DNA from 3 places in the Arthrobacter sp. SLBN-83 genome. Region 3 is predicted to be linked to each of the others. Evidence: predicted binding sites of a transcription regulator. Region 3 holds the regulator's gene; each other region holds the start of a gene.

Region 1 (5,482 bases), 3.0 Mb from region 3:
GATGATGTTCACCGACTGGCCCTGGCTTTTCACGAACGAGTTGATGGCCGGGTTCGGTCCGATGTAAGTGGCGTCGATCGCGCCGGCGTTCAGTGCCTCGATGGCTGCAGGGCCGGCGTTGAATACCTGCGTGCTGAGCTTGGTGCTGCCGAGTGCATCGGCGATGAAACCCTTACTGACGCCCACCAGGGCGGGGGCGTGCGTGACGTTGCCAAAGTAGCCGAGCTTCAGTTCCGCGGCGGGATTGCCGGACGGAGCGGTCTCCTGCGTGACGGACGGGGCCGCGTTGTTGACGGAGGAGGCGACGGCGGCACCCCCGCCAATGAGCGCCAGGACGGCTGCCGCGATCCCGACTTTGAGGCCTGCCGGCCGCTTGGGTTTGGCGGACTGGCCGGCGACGATGCGGGTGGAGCCTTGCTGGTTCTGCGGACTGTTGTCCTGCTCGTTTGCCATGGGGAAATCCTTTGCTGGGGGCGGATGCTGAGACGAGGTTACGGAGCGGCCCGCGGCCCCACAATCAACGCTGTAGCAGGCGTTCACGGGGGGACGCGAAGGCTCAACGCGGCGTAGCGGGGAGTCAAAATTCGTCGTATGACGTCTTGATTCAGCTGCCAGTTTGGTGGGTACGTGCCCGGCATGGGGATTTTGAAAAACTAGTCAAGGAGACTCTCATGTTGCTTTGGATCGCCATTATCATCGCTGTTCTCTGGCTTCTCGGACTGCTCGCGAACATCGGCGGGGGCCTTATCCACATTCTTTTGGTCGTCGCAGTAGTCGTCCTGATCTTCCACTTCGTCACGGCGCGACGGCGCGTCTAGGCAGTCAACGCCCAGACAAGAACGTCCCGCAGTAAGTAGGTCCCGCCGCTGGCATTACGCCGGCGGCGGGACCTGCTGCTTTCAGGCTGCTTTGACCAAGGGGAGTTCATCCCAGTGCGTGGTGTACCGGGGCGAGCGCATGTCCCGTTTCATGGTCCAGTCCAATCCGGACCTGATGCCCGCATGCCCCAACCCGATGGCACCCCGCCCGAAGCGACGGCTCACGTCCTCAAGCAGTGGCCCAATGCCGCGTTCCTCATGCCGGTTCTCGAACGGCTCCAGCGGCGGCTGGTTTCCCGTGGGCCGCAGGTCGGTGAGCATCAGGCCCGCCTTGGCATACTTCAGCCCTTCGCGGATGTGGGGCAACAGGGCGTGCGCGGCCTTGGTGAGCAGCAGCGGATCCGCCGTGGGCATGGGCAGTGAGACACACACAGAGGGATAGGCCTGTTCGTTGTCCCTGAAGGGGGAAGTGGCAGCGAATGCCGTAAGGACCTTTGCCTGCAGCCCGTGCTTTGAGAGCCTGGCGCTCGCCTGCTGGCCGTAGATGCTGAGGACCTCACGGAGGCCGGCGGCAGTGGTCACAGGCGTGGCAAAGGACCGGGAGAAGATCAACTGGTCGCGTCCGATCCGTTCCTCCTCCATGGGGATGCACGGTGTGCCGCGCAGTTCCAGGACGGTGCGCATAAGCACCACGGAGAATTTGTCGCGGATCATCACGGGATCCGCCCGGACCAGGTCCATGACGGTGAAGATCCCCAAAACGTTCAGCCGCTTGCTGAGCCGGCCGGCGATGCCCCAGACCTCATCCACCGGCAAACGGCCCATCAGCGCCTGGCGCATGTCAGCCGGGACCGACTCCCACAGGCAGACCCCGCCAAAAGCGGAATTGTTCTTGGCCCACTTGTTGCAGAGCTTCGCCAGGGTCTTGGTGGGCGCAATGCCCACGCAAACCGGGACGCCCACGTGCCGGCGGACTGCCTCCTTCATCCTCCGGCCCAGGGCCAACAGCTCCTCCTCTCCGCCCTTCACGCCCAGGAACGCCTCATCAATGCTGTAAACCTCCAGCCAGGCCGAGTACCTGCCCAGCAGTTCCATCACGCGGGCGCTGATGTCCCCATACAGCTCGTAGTTGCTGGACTTTGCCACCAGGCCCCACTCCTTGGCCCGCGGCGCGAGCTTGAACCAGGGTTCACCGGTGGTGATGCCCAGGGCTTTCGCCTCGGGCGAGCGGGTCACCGCGCAGCCGTCGTTGTTGGACAGCACCACCAGCGGGCGCCCTTCCAGGGAGGGGTCGAACGCCCGCTCGGCGGAGGCATAGAAGCAGTTGACGTCCACGTGGGCGATCTGCCGCATCCGCCGCATGAGGACAGGCTTAGCCACTTTGGACCTCAGACATGGTGCAGGCACCTGGTGGCAACGCCCCAGATGGTCAGCTCGGACAGGGCGGGGACGTGGATGTCCTGGTACTTGGGGTTCTCCGCCTGGAGCACCACCCCGGTGCGGGTGATGCGGAGGCGCTTGACCGTCAGTTCCCCGTCCAGCACCGCGATCACCACGGATCCGTCCTTTGGCTCCAACGCCCGGTTCACGATCAGTTCGTCGCCGTCGCTGATGCCGGCGCCCTCCATGGAATCGCCCGTTACCCGGACCACGAAGGTGCTGGTGATGTCCTTGATCAGGTGTGCATTCAAATCGATCCGGCCGTCGAAGTAGTCCTGTGCGGGCGAAGGAAACCCCGCCGCCACCGCCACGGGCGAGATCAGCACCGAGAACAAGGAGGCACCCGCATCTATCACGCGGGGACCGACAATAACGCCCACAACACACCTTTATTCGAAAATATGTTCGATAGGTTCAGTGTAGCGCCGGAGGCCGACAACGGTCACTCCGCAAGGCCCGAGGCGCCGAGGGGCTAGGCTTGGACCACTGTCGGCTCTGGGGGGAAGCGATGCGTATCTTGAGGTCCTGGTTGGTTCCGGCGGTGATGCTCGCCGCGCTCACGGGCTGCGAGTACAGCGGCCCGGCGGAGGGGCAGGCGGCGAAGGCGTCCACCACGGCGACAACGGCACCCCGGGAGGTGGCCACCGGCCAGGCGGCGGATCCGCGCGCGGCAGAGGTGCAAGCCATGGAGGAATGGTCCCGCCGGCAGCTGCAGCCCGAGCTGCCAGGCCAGCTCGCCGGGTCCACCATGTCAAACACCAGAGTCGCTTACGGCTTCGCCGGGGCAAAACCCGGCCGTTACGACGTTCACTTCACCTGCCAGGGTCCAACGGAGACGCAGCTGTCGCTCACCACCCAGGCCGGGGGCGAGGTTCTCGCGCCCGTCCAGGTCCCCTGCGACGGTGCCGTCTTCAAAGCCCAGGTGGCGCTTTCCATCCGGGGAGTGGAGTTCCTCATGAACCCTGCGGACGGCGCCAAGGGCCGCTACGCCTTCCGGCTGGTGCCAGCCTCTCCAGCGCTTGAGGCCACTGTCCTGCAGGGGACGGGCGGACTGAAGGCCGTGGTCAATGCCGGCCAGGCATCCGCACCCGGACCTGCGGCGGAGCTCAAAGGCACGCTGGGCAGGGATAAGGCAGGGTGCGCCATCCTGCAAGCGGAGGGTGGGAACGATTACACGCTGATTTTCCCCGAGGGAACCAGCCTCGACGGCGGGACACTCGTCCTGCCCGCCGGCCCCCGGCTTACCGGCGGCGATCCGCTGGTCCTCACCGGCAACCGGGTGCCCGCCGACGAAAGCCTGAGCATGTGCCTGAACTACGCCCGGCTCTACTCCGTGGAATCGGCTGCCATCATCCCCTGATGGAAAGGGCACGCCCGCAGGTCCAACGGACGCGGGAGGTACTTCAGGGAAGTACGACGGCGGCCTGCCGCCTTCCGGCGGACGCTCGCTGCCCAAGGCCCACGTAGACTTGCAGGATGCGGCTGGTAGCAAGCGATATCGACGGAACGATCCTCGGGCACGACGGAAAAATCAGCCCCCGCACCATCCGCGCCTTCCACGCCTGCCGGGACGCCGGCGTCGAACTTGTCTTCGTCACCGGCCGGCCACCCCGGTGGCTGCACCCCCTCGAAGAGCAGCTGGGCCACACTGGACGCGTGATCTGCTCCAACGGCGCCGTGGTGTGGGATCTTGAGGCGGACCGCCTGGTCTCTGCCCGCACCCTGGCCATCAACACCGTCATGGAAGTCCGGAGCATCATCAAAAAACTCCGCCCGGCCGCGCTGTTCGCCGCGGAGACGCTCACCGGCTTCCACCTGGAACCGGGCTTCATCGAGAACGAATCCAGCGAACTGCTCGCCGAATTCACCCCTGCGCCGCTGAAGGACACACTCACCTCCGATGACTCCGTGGTGAAATTCCTCGCCATCGTCCGCGACGGCACGCCTGACGACTTCCTCGGCGAGGTGGCTCCCGCAGTCGGGCACCTGGCAGCCGCCACCCACTCCTCGCCCGGAGTCGCAATGCTGGAACTGTCCCTGCCGGGCGTCAACAAGGCTGTCACGCTGGCCGAGTATGCGTCTGCCCTGGGGATTGAGGCGGCTGACGTGGTGGCTTTCGGGGACATGCCCAACGATATCGAGATGCTCCGCTGGGCCGGCCACGGCTATGCGATGGCCAGCGGCCACCCGGAGGCCATCCGCGCGGCAGGGCAGCAGGCACCACATTTCGACGACGACGGCGTGGCCCAGGTTTTGGAGGCCCGGCTCGCTTCCCTGGGCGTGCAGTTTTCCTGAAACCCATCCCGTCGGGCTGGAGCTACCGTTTTCCCAGCTTGCGCTCACCTGGCGTTTACCTTGCAGCCGTAGCGTCAAGCGTGGAGAGCAGGCACCTCCGCCGGCTCAAAGGGGGTAACGATGGCAAGAAGCACCAGGCAGCACGCAGCCGATGGGCCGCTCCGCGCAGCAACACCCGCCCCGCACTGGAAGCAGCTGCGGCAGGGCGACCGCGTCCGGGTCCTCTTTTCACCCGGTTTTGCATCGAGCGGGGTGGTGGACACCATCACGCCGGACCACACGGCGGTTTGGGTCCACCTCGACGGCGGCCGCGGGCGCACCCTGCTGCATTGCAGCGACGGCGTGGACATCCTTCCCGGCGCCGACTGAGCCGCTGGGCTGACCGCAAGTCTGCACTGACTCAGCCCTCGCTCCTCAGGTACGCTCGCAGTGTGACCCTGCCCTTCTTCGAACACCCGGACGACGCCGGGCGGCAGCTGCCCATCGCCATGGCCCACCGCGGGTTCTCGGCCGAGGGGCTGGAAAATTCGATGGCCGCGTTCCGCGCCGGCGTCGAACTCGGCTTCCGCTACCTTGAGACGGACGTCCACGCAACGTCCGACGGCGTGCTGCTGCTATTCCACGACGAAACCCTGGACCGGGTGACGGACGGCAACGGCCGGGTGGCGGAGCTGCCCGCGGCGGAGGTGGCAAAGGCCCGGATCAACGGCCGCGAGCCCATCCCCACCTTCGACGAATTGGTCGCTGAGCTTCCCGGTGCCCGGCTCAACCTGGACGTCAAGGACTGGAGCTCCGTCCGCAGCACTGCGGCCGCGATCGAGCGCCACCAGGTGCACCACCGGGTGCTGGTCACCAGTTTTTCGGACCGCCGACGGCGGGCGGTGCTGAAGCTGCTCAGCCAACCGGTGGCTTCGTCCGCCGGAGTGGCC
Region 2 (5,482 bases), 2.8 Mb from region 3:
GCGTGCTGCAGGCTCTTGGTGGGGTGGCGCAGGATGCTGCTGCGGTAGGGCGGGTAATCAAGCCGCGGCTGGATTTCCTGGGCGGCGCCGTCCTTGAGGGCGCGCTGGTAGGCCTCGCCGATGGCGGTGATCTCTGCACTGAGGTCCGCCTGGGACTCGACGGCCTTGTCCAGCTGGTGGGCAGCCTTCGGTTCGGCCGGGGGCACGAGTTCCTCCGACTCCAGCTCCTCGGTGATGTTTTCCGACACGGCTGGCTCCTTTCTGATCTGTTCGGGTTGCTTGGCTTGTGGTTCAGGGGGTGCGGGTCTGCGTGCTGCGGTGCAGCGAGTCGTACTGCACTGCGTGGCGCACGGGGGCGTTGGGCGCGCCGTAGCCGTCGTAGTTGCCGCGGCGTTCCACCATTTCGAAGAACACGCTGCCCACGGTGGCGGTGTAGAAGTGCAGGAATTCGCCGTCCGCGTCCCGGTCGAAGAGCAGGTTGAGCTCCTGCAGGGTGGCCAGGAACCCGGGGTCCAGGTCGAACCGGGCGTCCAGGTCCTCGTAGTAGTTGGCAGGGATCTGCAGGAATTCGAGGCCGCGGTCCCGGGCGGCACGGGCCGTTGCCACAAGATCGTCCACGGCGAAGGCGATGTGCTCCTGGTAGGTCTTGCGGGCCTCGTTCCGTGCCTGCTGGATCGGGGCGAGGTTCAGGACCAGCCGCACCGCGCCGTCGGAGGTCTGCATGACCTGCGAGCGCACCAGGCCGCTGGGGCTGGGCACCTCGGCGAAGGGCTGGGGCTCCAGGGCCAGGGCGCTGGTGTAAAACAGGACGGCCTCGTCGAAGTGCTGCCAGGGTTGGGCAAGGTTGACGTGGTCAATCACTGCACTGGCTCCGGCGGAGGGGTGTTCCAGCCCCTCGCCGAACTCCTGCGTCCACGCTGCGGTCCCGTCCGGGCTGCCCTGGCACAGGAAGATCTCCGTGGAGTCCGGTGCCGAGATGCCCTGGAACACTTCCTCGTCCGCCTGCACCTTCCGGGCCACCACGGGGGCCTTGAGCTGCTGGGCCCGGGCGGAGGCAATCACGGGGGAGTCGACGTCGAACCCCAGGGCGGCGATGGCGGGCTCGGCATGCTGCGCTGCCTGTTCGTTGATGATCACCCGTGCCTGGCCCATGGTCCAGAGCTGGACGTCCTTGGTGCGGTGCCGGCCCTCGAACTGGAAGCCGAGCTGGCCCAGGAGCTTCTCCAGCTGCACGGTGTCGTCCGCCTTCACCTCGGCAAAGTTGAAGCCGGCGGGCTCGTTCACCTTGGGCAGCGTGGCCAGCTCCATGGGATAACGACGGCGGGGGGCGCCTGCGTTGCCGGGCGCGGCTTCAGCGGAGGTAGCGGCGAGCCACTTGGCACTCTGCTCTTCCAGCCAGATAAGCGACCGCATGGCATCCACGGCCGTGCGCTCCACGTCGGACTGACGGAAGACGTCGTTGAACACCTCCAGCGAGACCGGGCCGCTGTAGCCGGCGCGGACCACGTGGCCCATGAACTTGGCCAGTTCGAACTGCCCCTCACCGGGGAAGACGCGGTAGTGGCGGCTCCAGGAGAGGACGTCCATGGAGAGCTTGGGGGCATCCGCCACCTGGACGAAGAAGATTTTGTCCGCGTGGATGTCTTCGATCGACGCGGTGTCCCAGTCCCGGCTCAGGATGTGGAACGAGTCCAGACAGGTGCCCAGGTTGGGGTGGTCCACCATTTCCACCAGGCGGTAGGCGTGCTCGTAGTCGTTGACGTACTTGCCCCATGCCAGGGCTTCGTAGGCAACCTTGACGCCGTGGTCCCCGGCCAGGTTGGCCAGCTGCGCCAGCTGTTCGGCGCGGACGCCGTCGTCATCGATGGTGGCGGTGGCAACATTGGAGCACACCAGGATGGTGTCCATGCCAAGGCGGGCCATGAGCTTGAACTTTGCCTCCGCGCGGCGCAGGTTTGCCTTCAGCATGTCCGGGGTGACGCCGTCGAAGTCCCTGAACGGCTGGTACAGGTCCAGGCCAAGGCCCAGGTCCGCGGCCGTCTTTCGCACGTCCTCTGGGCTGAGCGGGGAGGTAACCAGGTCCTGTTCGAAGATTTCGATGCCGTCGAAGCCGGCGATGGCGCAGGCCTGCATCTTTTCCTTCAGGGTGCCCGAGAGGCAGACAGTGGCGATTCCGGTGCGCATCAGGCGGCCACCTCCTCCGCGGCCACGAGCTCCAGGAAATGTGCGCGCATGCGGTCCGGGTCTGCTTCCAGCCCGGTGAAGATCCGGAAGGCATCCACGGCCTGACCCACTGCCATGCGGCCGCCGTCCAGCACCTCACAGCCCTTGGCGCGGGCGCCCCGGACCAGTTCGGTGTCGATGGGGCGGTAGACGATGTCCGCCACCCAGTGCCGGGACTCCAGCAGGTCCAGGTCCAGCGGGACGCCCGGATGGGCGGCCATGCCCACCGGGGTGCAGTGCACCAGGCCGTCGGCCAGGCGCATCAGCTGCGGCAGCTCCGCCGTCGTGCCTGCCGTAACGGTGCTGTGGGGGAAGAAGTCCTGCAGTTCGGCGGCCCGTGCGGCTGCCCGGGCAACGTCCATGTCCACCAGGGCCAGCGTGCGCACGCCCGCGGTAAGCAGGGCGTAGGCGACGGCGGATCCGGCGCCCCCTGCCCCGAGCTGCACCACGCGGTCCAGGCGTGCTCCGGGGAGGCCGGCAGCAAGCGCGGCGGCGAAGCCGGAGAAATCGGTGTTGTGGCCAATGAACTTGCCGTCCCGGATGACCACCGTGTTGACGGCGCCGAGCCGGCGCGCGTCAGGGCTCACTTCGTCCAGGTGCTCCAGGACCAGCTGCTTGCACGGGTGGGTGATGTTCAGGCCGTTGAAGCCCAGGGTGCGGGCGCAGTTCAGGATGGCCCCCACGGCTTCCCCCGCAAGCCCCAGTTCCAGGAGGTCGATGGGGCGGTACAGGTAGCGCAGGCCCTGCACGTCACCTTCCCGTTCGTGCATGGGCGGCGTGAGCGATGGCATTACGCCATCACCAACCAGTCCCACCAGGTAGGACTCAGTTCGATTGCTCATGCGTGCAGCTCCTTTGGTACAGCACCTGGCAGCGGCGGAACTTTGCCGCGCTGCGGGTTATACGGATTACGGTACATCAAATGTTCACTTATCGCACTCATGTTCTAGATACGAACAGAAGTAGCGTTGGGGTGTCCTGGATCGGGCTTCTGCTACCGCTGGGGCAGCCTCGCCGCGAGCTCGGCGGCGGCTTCCTGCAGGAGGGGAACGTGGGCGATCAGCTCGTCCAGGCCCAGGCGAAAGACGGGCACGGCTGTTGCCAGTGACGCGAAGGCATGCCCCTGGTCGTTGAGCAGCGGTACGGCCACTGCGCGCATTCCGGCCTCGTTTTCCTCATCCATGACGGCGTAGCCCTGCCGGCGCACCTTCTCGATTTCGGCCCGGAAGGCATCCCTGTCGGTGATCGACTTCCCGGTGAGTTCTTCCAGCGGCAGCTCGCCCAGGAGTTCTTCCCGCTCACCGTCCTCGGCGAACGCCACCAAGGCCTTGCCCACCGCGGTGGTGGAGAGCGAGCCCAGGTGGCCGGGGTCGCTGGTCACGCGAAAAGTCTGAGGCCCATCCACCTTGCTGACGGTCAGGTGGTGCAGACCGTCGCGGACACTGAGGATGGTGGCCTCGCCGGTCCGCTCAGTGACCCGGCGGAGGATGGGCATGGCCGTCCCTGCGAAGCCGTGGTGGTTGGAGACGCGCTGGCCCAACTGGAAGATCCGCAGGCCCAGGTGGTAGCGGCGGCCGTCCGGCTCGTAGTCAACGAAGCCGTCGCGGGTCAGGGAACCGAGCAGGCGGTAGGTGGTGCTGAAGGGAAGTTCCGCCCGGCGGGATATGTCCGCGGCGGTGGCCCCCCGCGGCTCGTCCCCCAGCAGGACCAGCAGGCCAAGGGCCTTGCCCACCATGTCCGTGCGGTCGGCAGGGCGCGCGCCGACCTTTCCCTCCGGGGGCATGGCATTGACGGGTTCCGCGGCCGGGGCGGCGACAGCGGATTCTTCATTGGCCGCTGTGCTTTGGTTCACACTCATGACTCCATGTTGCCACAATGTGAGAGCTGCTTCTAGATGGTGATTATTTTTCTTGACAGGTGACAGTCCTCACAGTCATAGTTTCTGTATCGCACAAGTAGCTCCCACCATGTGGCTATTTATGCCGGGTCTTTTCCGGACTCCAGCCGCATCGCGCCCCGCCCGCACCAAGGCAGCGGCGGCTGCGACCCCCAGATCCATCCGCGACAATGTCGTCACACCAAAGGAACACCATGAGCAAGACACTTCCGTCCGCAGGGGCGGGTGCCCTCACGCATGCCGGGACGCCCAAAAAGGCCGCCCTCGCCAGCTTCCTCGGCAGCGCCGTCGAGTACTACGACTTCTTTATCTTTGGCTCCGCCGCCGCGCTGATTTTCCCCACGGTCTTCTTCCCCAGCGCCGATGCCAACGCCGCCATCATGTCCTTCGCCACCTTCGGCTTCGCCTACGTGGCGCGCCCCGTCGGCGCCATCATCCTGGGCCACTTCGGTGACCGGGTGGGCCGGCAGAAGGTCCTGATGTTCACTTTGGTGCTCATGGGTGCGTCCACCTTCGTCATTGGGTGCCTCCCGGACTTCCGCACCGTTGGCTGGTGGGCTCCGGCCCTGCTGGTGCTGGCCCGGCTGTGCCAGGGCCTTTCCGCCGCCGGCGAGCAGGCCGGCGCTTCCTCCATGACCCTGGAGCACGCCCCGGACAACCGCCGTTCCTTCTTCACCTCATGGACCCTCACCGGAACGCAGGGCGGTCAGATCCTCGCAGCCCTGGTGTTCATTCCCGTCCTGGCCCTGCCGGATGAGATCAAGTTCGGCATCGGCTGGCGCATCCCGTTCTGGCTCAGCGCCGCCGTGGTTGTGGTGGCGTTCCTGATCCGCCGCACCCTCCACGAGCCGCCCGCGTTCGAAGAGGCCCGCAAGACCGCGCAGATCGCCAAGCTCCCGGTTGCCGACCTACTCAAGGGCCACTGGCGCGACGTCCTCCGCGTGATCTGCTGCGCCTTCATCGCCGCCGTCTCCACGGTGTTCGGCACGCTGGCCATCAGCTACGCCAAGACGGTGGCCGGCGTTGACGGCACCACCACCCTCTGGCTGGTGGTGGCCGCCAACATCGTGGCCCTGGGCACCCAGCCGCTCTTCGGCATGCTGGCGGACAGGATCGGCCGCAAGCCCGTGTTCATCTACGGCGCCCTGGCCAGCGCGATCCTGACCCCCGTGTTCCTCCTCAGCCTGGAGTCCGGCAGCGTCCCGCTGATGTTCCTGGCCGCCATCGGCTACTTCTCCGGCGGTTACGCAGCCGCCAACGCCGTCTGGCCGTCCTTCTACGCGGAAATGTTCAGCACCAAGGTCCGCTTCTCCGGCCTGGCCATCGGCACCCAGCTGGGCTTCCTGATGGCAGGGTTCGCGC
Region 3 (5,482 bases):
CGGCGGACGAAGCCGCGCAGACGGCCGGCGAGCAGTTCGTCATCGAACTGCTCGACCGGGCCGTCGCAGGCATGGGCGGACAAAGCCTGCAGACGGCCGGCGAGCAGTTCGTCATCGAACTGCTCGACCGGGCCGTCGCAGGCATGGGCGGACAAAGCCGCGCCGGACAGCACGAAATGGCCCTGCAGGTGGCCCGCGCCATCGAAACGGGCAACCATCTGCTGGTCCAGGCCGGTACCGGCACCGGCAAATCGCTTGCCTACCTGGTGCCACTGATCGCCCATGCGCTGGAAAGCAACAAGCCTGCGCTGGTCTCCACGGCCACGCTTGCCCTCCAAACCCAGATCGTGGGCAGGGACCTGCCCCGGCTTTTGAAGAACATCACCCCGGCACTGGAACGTCCGGTCAAGGTCGCCTTGGTGAAGGGGCGTTCCAATTACGTTTGCCGCCACAAGCTCGAAGGCGGTTTCCCCTCCGAGGAGCCCTCCGAAGGGCAGCTCTTTTCGCTGGGCGAGGATACCAGCGTGCCGCACTTCGCGGCGTCCGTGGGCGGACCATCCTCCCAGCTCGGTAAGGAAGTGGTCCGGCTCCGCGAGTGGGCGGAGAAGACGACCACTGGGGACCGGGACGAATTGCTTCCGGGCGTGACAGACCGCGCCTGGCGGCAGGTCTCTGTGACGTCCATGGAGTGCCTGGGCGCCCAGAAATGCCCCATGGCTGCCGAGTGCTTCAGCGAACTCGCCCGGCAGGACGCTGCCGAAGCGGACGTGGTGGTCACCAATCACGCCATGCTCGCCGTCAGCGCCTTCGAGGGACTCGCCGTCCTGCCTGAATACGACGTCGTGGTGGTGGACGAAGCGCACGAACTCCAGGATCGGGTCACCGGAGCCGTATCGGGGCAGCTGTCAGTTGCGATGGTCCACGCCGCTGCTGCCGGTGCACGGAAACACACAGCCATTACTGTTGACGCCCTCAATGCCGCCGCTGCCAACCTTGAGCTGGCCCTCGGCGGCGCACCAAACGGCTTGCTTCCCAACGGCCTGAACGATGAACAGCTTGACTGCGTGGATCAGCTGCGTGAGGCCTGCCGGGCTGCGTTGTCCGATTCCAAGGGGGACAGCAACACCACGGCCGACGGCGGCCGGCAGCTGGCCAGATCCCGTCTCATGCTCATCCTGGAGCTGTGCGAGCGTCTGATCGCCGCCCGGGAAAACCGGGAAGTGGTGTGGTTCTCCCGCGCCAGCACCTTCGACCCCGGCCAGGGCTACTCGCAGCCGGACGAGAATGCACCGGTGCTGATAAACATCGCCCCGCTGTCCGTCGCCGGGCGGCTGCGGGAAGGGCTCTTTGCCGACCATACCGTGGTGCTGACTTCCGCCACCCTGGCCATCGGTTCCGCTTTTGAACCCGCCGCAGGAGGGCTTGGCCTCCTCGGCGACGGCGCTCCCAGCTGGACCGGTGTGGATGTCGGCTCACCCTTCGACTACCCCAAGCAGGGCATCCTCTACGTCGCCGGGCACCTGCCCAAGCCCGGCCGCGGCGTGTCCCCGGAGGCGCTGGAGGAACTGGAAGCGCTCATCAAGGCGTCCGGTGGGGGAGCCCTGTGCCTGTTCTCCTCACGGCGGGCAGCCGAGGAAGCCGCCGACGCCCTCCGGCCCAAGCTGGATATGACCGTCCTCTGCCAGGGGGAATCGACCATGACTGCCCTGGTTAAGCAGTTCGCCGATGAACCGGACACCTGCCTTTTCGGAACCATGTCCCTGTGGCAGGGCGTCGACGTCCCGGGCGGCTCGTGCCGGCTGGTGGTGATTGACCGGATTCCATTCCCGCGGCCGGACGATCCCCTGATGACGGCACGTTCGCGTGCCGTGGCGCAGGCAGGCGGTAATGGCTTCATGTCCGTTTCAGCCACCCACGCTGCGATCCGCCTGGCCCAGGGCGCCGGGCGGCTGATCAGGTCAACGGGAGACAAGGGGGTTGTGGCCGTACTCGACTCCCGCCTGGCAACCGAGCGGTACGCCGGATTCCTTCGGGGCGCCCTGCCACCGTTCTGGGCCACCACCGACCGCAGCAAGGCGCTGGCAGCCCTCACCAGGCTGGGCGCGGACGCGCTCCGGTAGGTCCGGGAGAGCGCTCCAGGCCCGCCTCGATGGAACGGGGGCGGGCCTGGGGCGGACTCGGGCGCCCCTGGTGGGGGCTTGGGCCGGCGGATATAAGCCGAAGGGAACGGGCTAGAGCGAACGCAGGACCGAGACGACCTTGCCCATGATGGTGGCGTGGTCGCCCAGGATGGGTTCGTACTGCGTGTTCTGGGGGAGTAGCCAAGTGTGGCCGTCGCGCTGGCGGAGGGTCTTGACGGTAGCTTCGTCGTCCAGCAGCGCTGCAACGATGTCCCCGTTGGCTGCGTCCGCCTGGCGCCGGACCACCACCCAGTCGCCGTCGCAAATGGCGGCGTCCACCATGGAGTCGCCGGCCACGCGCAGCATGAAGAGCTCGCCCTGGCCCACCAGCTGGCGGGGGAGGGGCATGACATCCTCGACCAGCTGCTCGGCCAGGATGGGACCGCCGGCAGCGATCCGGCCCACAAGCGGAACCATTGCGGTATCGAGCGCGGTAGGAAGCTCGGTCACGGATGCGCCCCCACCGGCGGGCTGGGGCGCAGGAGAGGTGCCCGCGGCCTTACCGGCACCGCTGTCCAGGGTGAGGGGCATCAGCACTTCCATGGCGCGCGGCCGCTTGGGATCGCGGCGCAGGTAACCCAGTTTTTCCAGCTGGGAGAGCTGGTGGGTCACGCTGGACAGGCTTGCCAGCCCCACGGTATCGCCGATCTCGCGCATGGAGGGCGGGTATCCGTTCTCATTGACCGAGCGCTGGATGGTTTCGAGGATCTTCTTTTGCCGGGGGGTCAGGCCCTTGGCGGTCCTCTTGGTTTGCGGGGCGGTCCTGCCCCCGGCGGCTGCTGCTGCCATATTCGCCAATGCCTTTCGCTTGCCGCCGGATCGTCCACCCCGGTGCTGGTGTGTATGCGCCGGCGGAAGGACTCCCACTGTCATTGTCAGACCCTGCTGTTCAACTTCAGGGGTGGTTGTTCTTTGGTTTCAAAGCTAGGCCAGCCGCATTGCTTTTTCAAACATTTGTTCTAGCGAGTCTCGACAATATTCGTTGATAAGTGCTAAAACTTAACAAGCAAAGTTCGAACATGTGTTCTAACCAGCGCGTGCCCTATTCGAAAACCCGACCGGAGGAAGTTCCGGGTGCGGTCTGAATGGTCAGGGCGGCCGCGGGTGGACACCCGGGCAGCACGGCAGGTCCAGGAGGGCTCAGTTCATGTCAGCTTCATCTCGTCACCAGGTTTCACCGACTTCCGCGCCCCTGCGCCTTACCCGGCGCGGGAGGGTCGTCCTGATCGGAGTCCCGCTGGTACTCCTCGCGGTTCTCCTGCTGTCGCTGTCCGGGTTCTTCAACTCGCCGGCCAAGGCCTCCGACTCCGCAGCGGACCTGGCGGTGACCCCGACGGTCACCGTGACGGTGCAGCCGGGCCAGTCGCTGTGGACCATCGCCGGTGCGGTTGATCCGGACCGCGACGCCCGGGATGTGGTGGCAGATATCGTCCAGCTCAACAACCTCAGCGCCGGCTCAGTTCTGCCGGGGCAGCAGCTGTTCGTCCCAACACACTGAACCTCGCTGCCCACTCGGGATAAGGGGGTCGGAGTGGCCGGGGCGGCGCACGCCGAGGGCGAACAGCACCCGTCACATTTTCCGGTCGTTGCTGCGGCAACTAAACTGTTCAGGTGAACGACCAGCTAGAGCGTCTGAACCGGCTTCCCCTCCGCAGCAACCTTCGCGGGCTCACCCCTTACGGGGCGCCCCAACTGGACGTCCCCATCCTTTTGAACGTCAATGAGAACACCCATGGTGTCCCTGCCGATGTGCAGGCCGCCATCAGCGCCGCCGTAACGGAGGCCGCCGCAGGCCTGAACCGCTACCCGGACCGGGAGTTCACGGAACTCCGAAAAGCTTTGGCGGAGTATCTCGGGCATGGCCTCGACGAGACCAACGTATGGGCAGCCAACGGCTCCAATGAGGTCCTGCAGCAGATCCTCCAGGCCTTCGGCGGCCCGGGCCGCACGGCCCTGGGCTTCCCGCCCACGTACTCCATGTACCCCCTGCTGGCCAGCGGGACCGACACGCAGTACATCACCGGGGAGCGCGCCGAAGGATACGACCTGAGTGCAGAGTCGGCCGCGCGCCAGGTCAAGGAACTGCAACCGAACATCGTGTTCCTCTGCTCGCCCAACAATCCCACGGGGACCGGGCTCGGCCTGGATGTCGTGGAGGCTGTCTATGAGGCCGGGGAGGCCAGCCAGGCCATTGTGATCGTGGACGAGGCCTACCATGAGTTCGCGCACGACGGAACGCCCAGCGCGCTGACCCTGCTTCCCGGCCGGGAGCGGCTGATCGTGTCCCGCACCATGAGCAAGGCGTTCGCCCTGGCAGGCGCCCGCCTCGGCTACATGGCTGCCGCGCCGGAGGTCACCGACGCCCTGCGGCTGGTGCGCCTGCCGTACCACCTTTCAGCCATCACGCAAGCCACCGCGCTGGCCGCCCTTGAGCACCGCGAAGCGCTGATGGCGGACGTCCAGGACATTAAGGCCCAGCGGGACCGGATCGTGGCGGAACTGACCAGAATGGGCCTGACGCCTGCAGCCTCCGATTCCAACTACGTGTTCTTCGGCGGCCTGGAAAACCCCCACCAGGTCTGGCAGGAACTGCTGGACGCCGGTGTGCTGATCCGCGACGTTGGCATCCCCGGCCACCTTCGGGTGACTGCGGGCACTGAGGCGGAAACCACAGCCTTCCTTACCTCCCTGGAACGCATCCTTGCGGGCCAGGCCGCGCTTCCCGCCTAGACTTGTAGTGCGGCGCTGGACGCCTTGAACCACTTCTTCTCCCACTAAGGATCCCTTCACCATGAGTCCAACCGGATCGAATGCGGCTGCGGCCCGGACCGCCCGCATGGAGCGTGCCACCAGCGAGTCCTCCGTGCTCGTGGAGATCAATCTCGATGGAACCGGGGTGTCTGACATCGATACTTCGGTGCCGTTCTACGACCACATGCTGACCGCCCTGTGCAAGCACTCCCTGATCGACATGACGGTCAAGGCCACCGGCGACACCCACATCGACGTCCACCACACCGTGGAGGACGTTGCCATCACCTTCGGCGAGGTCCTGCGCACTGCCCTGGGCAACAAGGCGGGAATCCGACGTTTCGGTGAGGCCACCGTGCCGCTGGATGAAGCGCTTGCCAATGCAGTCGTGGATGTCTCCGGCCGCCCCTACCTGGTGCACGGCGGCGAGCCGGCGGGCCAGGAGTACCACCTGATCGGCGGCCACTTCACCGGGTCCCTGACCCGCCACGTTTTCGAAGCCATCACGCTGCACGCCGGCATCTGCCTGCACATGACCGTACTGGCCGGCC

Evidence for each region. Region 3 encodes LexA, which represses DNA repair genes until DNA is damaged. Its sites were predicted from a motif close to TCGAACANNTGTTCGA; they were not measured.
Region 1: FBY30_RS05520 (LexA family protein) is a predicted target of LexA. The motif match lies at 2,652-2,667, and genes of this name have one in related genera.
Region 2: FBY30_RS06705 (shikimate dehydrogenase) is a predicted target of LexA. The motif match lies at 3,157-3,172, and genes of this name have one in related genera.

Annotation. Positions count from the first base shown of each region.
Region 1 covers NZ_VFMX01000001.1:1,204,298-1,209,779, reverse strand. The annotation lists gene FBY30_RS05535 (ABC transporter substrate-binding protein) at 1-453, opposite strand, end outside; gene FBY30_RS05530 (lmo0937 family membrane protein) at 672-818, shown strand; gene FBY30_RS05525 (Y-family DNA polymerase) at 900-2,180, opposite strand; gene FBY30_RS05520 (LexA family protein) at 2,207-2,638, opposite strand; gene FBY30_RS05515 (hypothetical protein) at 2,767-3,618, shown strand; gene FBY30_RS05510 (HAD family hydrolase) at 3,735-4,553, shown strand; gene FBY30_RS05505 (hypothetical protein) at 4,674-4,922, shown strand; gene FBY30_RS05500 (glycerophosphodiester phosphodiesterase) at 4,985-5,482, shown strand, end outside.
Region 2 covers NZ_VFMX01000001.1:1,462,743-1,468,224, reverse strand. The annotation lists gene pcaH (protocatechuate 3,4-dioxygenase subunit beta) at 1-248, opposite strand, end outside; gene FBY30_RS06710 (bifunctional sugar phosphate isomerase/epimerase/4-hydroxyphenylpyruvate dioxygenase family protein) at 292-2,184, opposite strand; gene FBY30_RS06705 (shikimate dehydrogenase) at 2,184-3,065, opposite strand; gene FBY30_RS06700 (IclR family transcriptional regulator) at 3,218-4,081, opposite strand; gene FBY30_RS06695 (MFS transporter) at 4,315-5,482, shown strand, end outside.
Region 3 covers NZ_VFMX01000001.1:4,240,921-4,246,402, reverse strand. The annotation lists gene FBY30_RS19820 (ATP-dependent DNA helicase) at 72-2,120, shown strand; gene lexA (transcriptional repressor LexA) at 2,232-2,969, opposite strand; gene FBY30_RS19810 (LysM peptidoglycan-binding domain-containing protein) at 3,328-3,678, shown strand; gene FBY30_RS19805 (histidinol-phosphate transaminase) at 3,792-4,910, shown strand; gene hisB (imidazoleglycerol-phosphate dehydratase HisB) at 4,972-5,482, shown strand, end outside.